Regions from separate parts of the Nitratireductor sp. CH_MIT9313-5 genome, predicted to be linked through region 1. Evidence: predicted binding sites of a transcription regulator. Region 1 holds the regulator's gene; each other region holds the start of a gene.

Region 1 (2,205 bases):
TGAACCGGGGCGCAAACTCGATCCCGCAGCTCTGGCACTTGCCGCCTCTGGCGGACATCCGAGCCTATGCGTGCACAGGAAACCGCTTCTGGCGGTACTTGCCACCGGTAACGAGCTTGTCCCTCCCGGCGACGAGATCGGAGAAAATCAGATCATCGCATCCAACACATTCGGCATCGCAGCCATAGCCGAACAGGAAGGTGCTGAAGTGCTTGATCTGGGCATCATACCCGACGACGCAGCGTTGATTTCTGCGGCATTGCAGCAAGCCTCCGGTCAAGGAGCGGATGTTCTGGTCACGCTCGGCGGCGCATCGGTTGGAAAACACGACCTCGTGCGCAGCGCACTGGCTGACGCGGGAATGCAGCTTTCGTTCTGGAAAGTTGCCATGCGCCCGGGCAAGCCATTGATCTCCGGAAGATTGGGCAACCAGCGGGTGCTGGGCCTGCCCGGCAACCCTGTTTCCAGTCTTGTCTGCGCCGAACTCTTTCTGCGACCGCTCCTGGCCCGGCTCTCCGGCGCTATCTTCCGTCCCGATATCCGCCGCGCCAGGCTCGCCACTGCCATGTCGGCCAATGATGAACGTCAGGACTATGTGCGTGCAGTCGCGGTACAAGGCCCTGAGGGGCTTCTAGCAACACCGTTTGCTCACCAGGATTCGTCGCACCTGACGGCTTATGCTGCCGCAAACTGCCTCCTCATCAGGGAACCCCACGCACCCGCCGCGGCCGCCGGCGACAGATGCCGGATCCTGATGCTGCGAGACTGACGCCAAAATTGCCGTTGCGGAACACAACTGGAACAGATACATTATGTTCTGGTTTTGTTTATGACTGATTCCGGGAGTCGGCAATGCTGACACGCAAACAGCACGAGCTGCTGCTCTTCATCCACGAGCGTCTGAAGGAGACGGGCATCCCGCCTTCGTTTGACGAGATGAAGGAGGCGCTCGACCTGGCTTCCAAGTCGGGCATTCATCGTTTGATTACCGCGCTCGAGGAAAGGGGCTTCATCCGCAGGCTTCCCAACCGGGCTCGTGCGCTGGAAGTGTTGCGCCTGCCTGATTCGATCGCACCAGGTCTTGGCGGCACTGCACGCAAGTTTCAGCCAAGCGTGATCGAGGGTAGCCTCGGCAAAACGCCCGAACCTGCCCGTCCCGCCGCTCCCGCGCCTGCACCGGCTGAAGACGGTGGCGCCTACAGCGTCCCGGTCATGGGGCGTATCGCAGCCGGTGTGCCCATCGATGCCATCCAGCACCAGACCCACAGCATCACGGTACCGCCGGATATGCTTTCAGGTGGGGAGCACTACGCTCTGGAAGTAAAAGGCGACTCGATGATCGAGGCTGGGATCTTCGATGGTGATACTGTCATCATCAAACATTCCAGTTCGGCCAATCCCGGTGAGATCGTTGTTGCGCTGGTTGACGATGAGGAAGCCACACTCAAGAGGCTCAGGCGCAAGGGCGCATCCATTGCGCTTGAGGCAGCCAATCCTGCCTATGAGACGCGCATTTTCGGCCCCGACCGCGTGAAGGTTCAAGGCAAGCTGGTCGGTTTGATCCGCCGCTACTGACCTTGTGAGCCCTCGGGTCGCTGCTGAATTCATAGCGCGCCCGCAGGAGGGTTAATCCCTCCGGTAGGGCGGCAGGCCCTTGCAGCGCGAGAATATTGTCGGTGTTCATGCCAGGGCCGATAGGGCCTGGCCACGGCATGTACAAGTCGGGTTATCCTGTCCGGTCTGGTCGACAGATAGATTGCCGCAGCACCATTTTGTGCGAGATCCTTCTTGGTCAGCAGCAACACGTGCCTGCCGCATGGAGAGGAGATTGTGGCATCGTCGACCACGATCACCGCAGCTTTCGAGCAATAGGCTCTAGTGTCTGCCGGGTCCTTCAGATGCACGATTGCTCCACCATGGGGATGCTCCAGCGAGCAGACCGTGTCGGCGCATGAAAAGGCGTTGTCTGGTGTGGCCTGCCCCTCATCCACACCCTGCGGCTTGATCACCTGATCGACATTCAGCGCATGTTTCCAATCACCCATGGTGAAGCCGTTGGGCCGGTCTCTGTTGACCGCCAGTGCCCCGTTTGCCACGCGGACACCGACGAGCCGCGCATCATCGCTCACAAGGACATCTGGAAGGTCGCGCTGGGACCAGACGGCCAGTCCGGCAAGCAGGAACGGGAGCGACAGAATTCTCAAC
Region 2 (2,205 bases), 340 kb from region 1:
AGTCTAGAAAAGTCGACCGGATGTCGTTGACGCCACTCATGAATTTGCCTTTGCGAGAGACCTGGCCGGAATACGGCTGAACTGGAAGCCGCCTTTTAGCGGCTGCGCAATGCACTGTCCAGAAATCCGCGGTGGAGACCACTGTTCCAGACAAAAAGAAGGCACCGCTGGTGGTGCAGCGATGCCTTCATTCATGAACAGGTTGGTGGGAGGCTCAGGATCAGCCCTCGGCTGCGTCGTCCAGACCTTCATCCTTGCGCGCGTCGTCGAGGAATTTCTCGGCGATCAGGCCTGCATTCTGACGCAGGGCAAGCTCAACCTCCTCGGCCACGGCAGGATTTTCCCTGAGGAAGTTCTTGGCGTTCTCACGCCCCTGCCCCAGACGCTGGGAATTGTAGCTGAACCAGGCGCCCGATTTTTCGACGATGCCGGCCTTCACGCCCAGATCGATCAGCTCGCCAAGCTTGGAAACGCCTTCGCCATACATGATGTCGAATTCGATCTGCTTGAAGGGCGGTGCGAGCTTGTTCTTGACCACCTTCACACGGGTCTGGTTGCCGACCACCTCGTCGCGATCCTTGACGGAGCCGATGCGACGGATGTCGAGACGCACGGAGGCATAGAATTTCAGTGCATTGCCGCCGGTGGTGGTCTCCGGCGAGCCGAACATGACGCCGATCTTCATGCGGATCTGGTTGATGAAGATCACCATAGTCTTCGAGCGCGAGATCGAAGCGGTGAGCTTGCGCAGCGCCTGGCTCATCAGGCGGGCCTGCATGCCCGGCAGAGAGTCGCCCATCTCGCCCTCGATTTCCGCGCGCGGCGTCAATGCGGCCACGGAATCGACCACGATCACATCCAGCGCGCCGGAGCGCACCAGCGTATCGCAGATCTCAAGCGCCTGCTCACCGGTATCGGGCTGCGAAATCAGGAGATTTTCCAGATCCACGCCAAGCTTGCGGGCATAGACCGGGTCGAGAGCATGTTCGGCATCGATGAAGCCGCAAATACCGCCCTTCTTCTGGGCTTCGGCCACCGTGTGGAGAGCAAGGGTCGTCTTGCCCGAGCTTTCAGGCCCGTAAACCTCAATGATGCGGCCACGCGGCAGACCGCCGACGCCCAGCGCAATATCGAGGCCAAGAGAGCCGGTTGGAACCGTCTCGATCTCGACCACCTGGTCTTTGCTTCCCAGACGCATGATCGAGCCCTTGCCGAAGGAACGCTCGATCTGCGACAGGGCCGCGTCCAATGCCTTGGATTTGTCCACCGAATTGTCCTCTACAAGCCGCAATGAATTCTGAGCCATGATACAACACCTCTTGCCCGTCAATGGAGGCCTTTGCGGCCGATCGGTTCAGTTGGCTATTCGTACCTCTTTTGTTCTCATTTTGCAAGAGATAGTAAATATCTGTTTTAATTGAGTTATCCCAATTTGTTCTGCTCCTGTACTCAGAATGCAGCTCCCATAGAGAGGTCGGAATCATTTGAACTTGTCCCCTATGGATTTGTCGGCCCCTTCATAGTAGGCCCTCCAGCGACCTCGAATCGAGCCGGCCTGGAGGCCTGTGTTCCTTGAATGCTCCCATCATTTTTGCCATGGGTGGCGCGCATATCGACCGGCGCGGACGGGTGATCGGTCCCTATGTGGCCGAAGCTTCCAATCCGGGCGTGATACGGGAGGAAGTCGGCGGCGGGATTTTCAATGCCTGCTCGACCCTTTCCCGGCGCGGCTCATCGGTCCGCTTCTTTTCGGTGCGCGGGGGTGACAGCGGCGGTGAGGCCGTGGCACGGGCCATCGAAGAAGCGGATTTTGACGATCTGTCCGCGACGCATCTTGATCGACAGACGGCAAGCTACACTGCAATTCTCGACGGCAATGGCGACGTCATCGTCGCGCTTGCCGACATGGCGATCTATGAGGCGTGCCTTGAGCGCAATCTGCGCCGCGCCAAGCTGCGCGAGGCGATTGCGTCCAGCGATGCGATCTTCTGCGACGCCAATCTGCCGGAAGCTGCACTGGCCACGCTGATGCGGCATTGCGCGGATCAACCGGTTTTTGCCATCGCCATATCACCCGCCAAGGTCGTGCGGTTGCGGACCGTCCTCTCGCGGCTTTCCGTATTATTCATGAACCGGCGGGAGGCGAAGGCGCTTCTGGATATTCCACAGGAGAGCGACCCGGCGGGTGAAGCGCTTTGCGCGGGC
Region 3 (2,205 bases), on a different contig from region 1:
CGGCCCGTCCAGCGATCTGGCCAAGCTCGGCGGCGGAAAGATCGCGGAACTGAAAGCCGTCGAATTTGCGGTTCTGCGCGAAGGCAACATGGTCAACATCGAGATTGAGGCCCATGCCGATCGCATCGGTGGCCACAAGATAATCGACATCACCGGACTGGTAGAGCGCAACCTGCGCATTGCGTGTGCGCGGGCTGAGCGCACCCAGAACAATTGCCGCACCGCCACGCTGACGGCGGATCAGTTCGCCGATCGCGTAAACCTCGTTCGAGGAGAAGGCGACGATTGCGGAACGACGCGGCAAGCGTGTGATCTTTTTCGAGCCCGCATAGGTAAGCACCGACATCCGCGGCCGGGTGATGACCGAAATCCCGGGCAACAGCCTTTCCAGGAGCCCGCGCATGGTACCCGCACCCAGAAGCAGCGTCTCATCGCGCCCGCGCAGATGTAGCAGCCGATCGGTGAAGATGTGCCCACGTTCGAGATCTGCTGCGAGTTGAACCTCGTCGATTGCGACGAAAGCCGCAGTCGTCTCGCGCGGCATCGCTTCGACCGTGCAGACGGAATAGCGCGCCTTGGGCGGAACGATCTTTTCTTCACCCGTGATCAGCGCGACATGTTCAGGCCCAACACGCTGCACCACGCGCTGATAGACCTCGCGGGCGAGCAGCCGCAGCGGCAGGCCGATGACGCCAGTGCTGTGCGCCACCATGCGCTCGATCGCCATATGCGTCTTGCCGGTGTTGGTCGGACCCAAAACCGCCGTGACGCCGCGTCCGGTCAGCGCGGTCGGAGATGTCTGTTGTGGCTGAAAATTCATCCAAAGCCTTTTCACTGCAGCATGGGCTGCGCCCGCGCTAGACATATAGGATGGCAGCACAAGAGCAAAAGGCAAAAAACCGCAGCGTTAACAATTGGAACGAGTCTGGAACGAATCAGCGACGAATCGGCTTCTGACCGGCTTTCCCCTTTTGTTCACCGCTAGATCTAGTCGGTCGTGCGAGATTGAGGGCAGATGCTGATTCTGCCGCCCTGGCAGAGCACCCCGAACACCGCCCAATCGTTAATACGAGCGCAAAGGCCGGCGGCCGAGCGGGAGCGGGCGAACCAAAACATTGAAAGCGTTTAACTTTCCTAACGACTGGTTAACCCCATTTCACCGCTGTTGGGGTGCAGGATTAACAAATCGCTCAAAGCGAGAACGAATCGGTGACGAATCGGACATTGCAAGAAATTCTCTGTATGTTCACCACAAGATGTAGCGTTATCCACCAGCTATCAACAGGCTATCCACCGATAGCAAACTGAACATTGTGGAAGAAGGTGGAGGCTGGCAACCACACTGTATTATTCTGGGACACCCGCCCGCAGACCAAAGATTAACGCCCAGCCGGCGCGGGAGCATGGAACTCCCGCTGCAATGCTGTGATTGTTATCGCAATCAGGCCTCAAAGGCCTCGACACACATGGCAACCCCCATGCCGCCGCCAATGCAGAGCGTGGCAAGACCCTTGCCGCCGCCACGACGCCGCAGCTCATAAAGCAGAGTGTTGAAGACGCGCGCGCCTGATGCGCCGATCGGATGACCGATGGCGATGGACCCGCCATTCACGTTCACGATATCCGGATCCCAGCCCATGTCCTTGTTCACCGCACAAGCCTGCGCGGCGAATGCCTCATTGGCTTCGACGAGATCGAGATCACCAACCTTCCAGCCCGCCTTTTCAAGCGCGCGGCGCGAAGCAGGGATCGGACCGGTGCCCATGATCTGAGGCTCGACACCGGCCGTGGCCCAGGAGGCAATTCGCGCAAGGGGCTTCAGCCCACGACGCTCCGCCTCCGCCTCGCTCATAAGGAGGACACCCGCAGCGCCATCGTTCAAACCGGATGCGTTGCCCGCAGTGACAGAACCATCCTTGGAGAAGGCCGGACGCAGCTTCTGCATCGCCTCAAGTGTGGCGCCATGACGGATATATTCGTCGTCCTCCACGACGACCTCGCCCTTGCGGCTTTTGATGGTTACGGGAACGATCTCGTCCTTGAAGCGCCCTGCCTTCTGCGCGGCTTCGGCCTTGTTTTGCGACGCCAGTGCAAAAGCGTCCTGCTCGTCGCGCGAAATCTGGAATTTCTCCGCGACATTTTCGGCAGTGACCCCCATGTGATAGCCGTTGAAGGCGTCCCACAAGCCGTCGCGGATCATGGTGT
Region 4 (2,205 bases), on a different contig from region 1:
ACATTTGCACTGGCCCTGGAAGCGCAGGCACGGGGACATCAGCTCTTTCACTACACGCCAGACCGCCTGTCGCAGCTTGGTAAAAAGGCGCTGGCCGTCCTTGAGCCGATGGAAGTTCGTGACGTCCAAGGCAATCACTTCACGCTCGGCGAAGCCCGGCAGATGGATCTGGCGGAAATGGACGTGGTGCTCTTGCGCCAGGACCCGCCCTTCGACATGAATTACATCACCACCACCCACATACTGGACCTGATCCACCCCCAGACACTGGTGGTCAATGATCCGGCATGGGTGCGCAACAGCCCGGAAAAGATCTTCGTCACCGAATTTGCAGATCTGATGCCTGAGACGCTGATCACCCGCGATGCGGAGGCAGTGAAGGCCTTCCGCAAGGAGCACGGGGACATCATCGTGAAGCCGCTCTACGGCAATGGCGGCGCGGGCATATTCCATCTGCAGGAAGCGGACCGCAACCTCTCCGCACTGCTCGAAATGTTCATGCAGGCCTTTCGCGAGCCGTTCATCGTGCAGCGCTATCTGAAGGAAGTGCGCGGCGGCGACAAGCGCATCATCCTGATCGAAGGCGAACCCGTCGGTGCCATCAACCGCGTACCAGCAGAGCACGATTCGCGCTCCAACATGCATGTGGGTGGCCGTGCGGAAGCGACCGAACTGACCGAGCGCGAGCGGGAAATCTGCGCACGCATCGGACCTGCACTGCGCGAGCGCGGCTTTGTGCTGGTTGGGATCGATGTGATCGGTGACTATCTGACCGAGATCAATGTGACTTCACCCACAGGCGTGCGCGAGGTGCAGAAATTCGGTGGAGCGGACATCGCAGCACTCTTCTGGGATGCCGTTGAGAAGCGTCGACAGGCCTGACCGCAACGAGCGCAGCCACGCAATATCTCCACTTCTACGAGAAGTTTGTTCCCATAACGTTCTTGCACCGACCCGCCTGACGTGCTTTCATCGCGCCGATTGCAACCACTTGTTGGCTGCTTGGGAGAGACCGGGGGCGGTTTGGGATGGTATCGCGGGTTAGAACGATCGCGTTTCAGGGCATCGAGGCAGTGCCTGTTGATGTGCAGGTCATGGTCGCGCCCGGAAAGATGGGCATGCAGATCGTGGGCCTTGGTGACAAGGCGGTGGCCGAAAGCCGGGAGCGGGTGCAGGCCGCACTTCATGCATCAGGCCTCTCCATGCCGCCCAAAAAGGTGACGGTCAATCTCGCGCCTGCCGATCTCCCGAAAGAAGGCAGCCATTATGACCTGCCCATCGCACTTGGCCTCATGGCAGCACTGGGTGCCATACCGTCCGACGCGTTGGAAGATTACGTTGTATTGGGCGAACTTGCGCTTGATGGCGGTGTGGCGCGGGTGGCAGGCGTGCTGCCCGCCGCCATTGGCGCAAATGCAATGGGCCGAGGTCTGATCTGTCCGCACGCCTGTGGCTCTGAAGCTGCATGGGCCGGTTCAGACATAGACATTCTGGCACCGCGCAGCCTGATCGCGCTGGCCAATCATTTTCGTGGCACGCAAGTGCTTTCGCGTCCTGAAGCCGCACTTGGGCCCGCGGCAACCGCGCTGCCCGACCTTGCGGACATCAAGGGGCAGGAGAGTGCGAAGCGCGCGCTGGAAGTTGCCGCCGCCGGAGGTCACAATCTTCTGATGGTCGGGCCACCCGGAGCGGGCAAGTCCATGTTGGCCCAGCGACTTCCCTCGATCCTGCCGCCGCTGGAACCGAAAGAGCTTCTGGAATGTTCCATGGTGGCTTCCATCGCAGGCGAACTGGCGGACGGACGTCTCACCGATCGGCGCCCATTCCGCGCGCCCCATCACTCGGCATCTATGGCTGCGATGGTTGGCGGTGGCACACGCGCCCGCCCCGGAGAGGTTTCGCTCGCCCATCACGGCGTGCTTTTCCTCGACGAACTGCCCGAATTCACGCCGCAAGTGCTCGATTCCCTGCGCCAGCCGCTGGAAACCGGTGAATGCGTGATCGCGCGCGCCAGCCACCGCGTCAGCTATCCCGCACAGATCCAATTGATTGCAGCGATGAACCCCTGTCGCTGCGGCATGGCAGGCGAGCCAGGCCATCGCTGCGCCCGCGGCCCGCGTTGCCAGAGCGAATATCAGGCGAGATTGTCGGGTCCCTTCCTTGACCGCATCGATCTGCGCATAGAGGTTCCGGCCGTTACCGCCG

Evidence for each region. The regulator LexA, encoded in region 1, represses DNA repair genes until DNA is damaged. The targets are predictions, from matches to a motif close to TGTTCNNNNTGTGTTCNG.
Region 2: a site for LexA is predicted at 1,368-1,385, ahead of recA (recombinase RecA). Genes of this name have one in related genera too.
Region 3: a site for LexA is predicted at 916-933, ahead of WA367_RS03010 (helicase-related protein). Genes of this name have one in related genera too.
Region 4: a site for LexA is predicted at 929-946, ahead of WA367_RS01275 (YifB family Mg chelatase-like AAA ATPase). Genes of this name have one in related genera too.

What each region holds. Positions count from the first base shown of each region.
Region 1 covers NZ_JAYMER010000014.1:407,888-410,092, forward strand. Annotated here, with positions in the region: gene WA367_RS09460 (molybdopterin molybdotransferase MoeA) at 1-769, shown strand, start outside; gene lexA (transcriptional repressor LexA) at 853-1,575, shown strand; gene WA367_RS09470 (ComEC/Rec2 family competence protein) at 1,605-2,205, opposite strand, start outside.
Region 2 covers NZ_JAYMER010000014.1:69,996-72,200, reverse strand. Annotated here, with positions in the region: gene alaS (alanine--tRNA ligase) at 1-40, opposite strand, end outside; gene recA (recombinase RecA) at 221-1,306, opposite strand; gene WA367_RS07855 (carbohydrate kinase family protein) at 1,573-2,205, shown strand, end outside.
Region 3 covers NZ_JAYMER010000010.1:364,745-366,949, reverse strand. Annotated here, with positions in the region: gene WA367_RS03010 (helicase-related protein) at 1-820, opposite strand, end outside; gene WA367_RS03005 (acetyl-CoA C-acetyltransferase) at 1,442-2,205, opposite strand, start outside.
Region 4 covers NZ_JAYMER010000010.1:4,106-6,310, forward strand. Annotated here, with positions in the region: gene gshB (glutathione synthase) at 1-882, shown strand, start outside; gene WA367_RS01275 (YifB family Mg chelatase-like AAA ATPase) at 1,029-2,205, shown strand, end outside.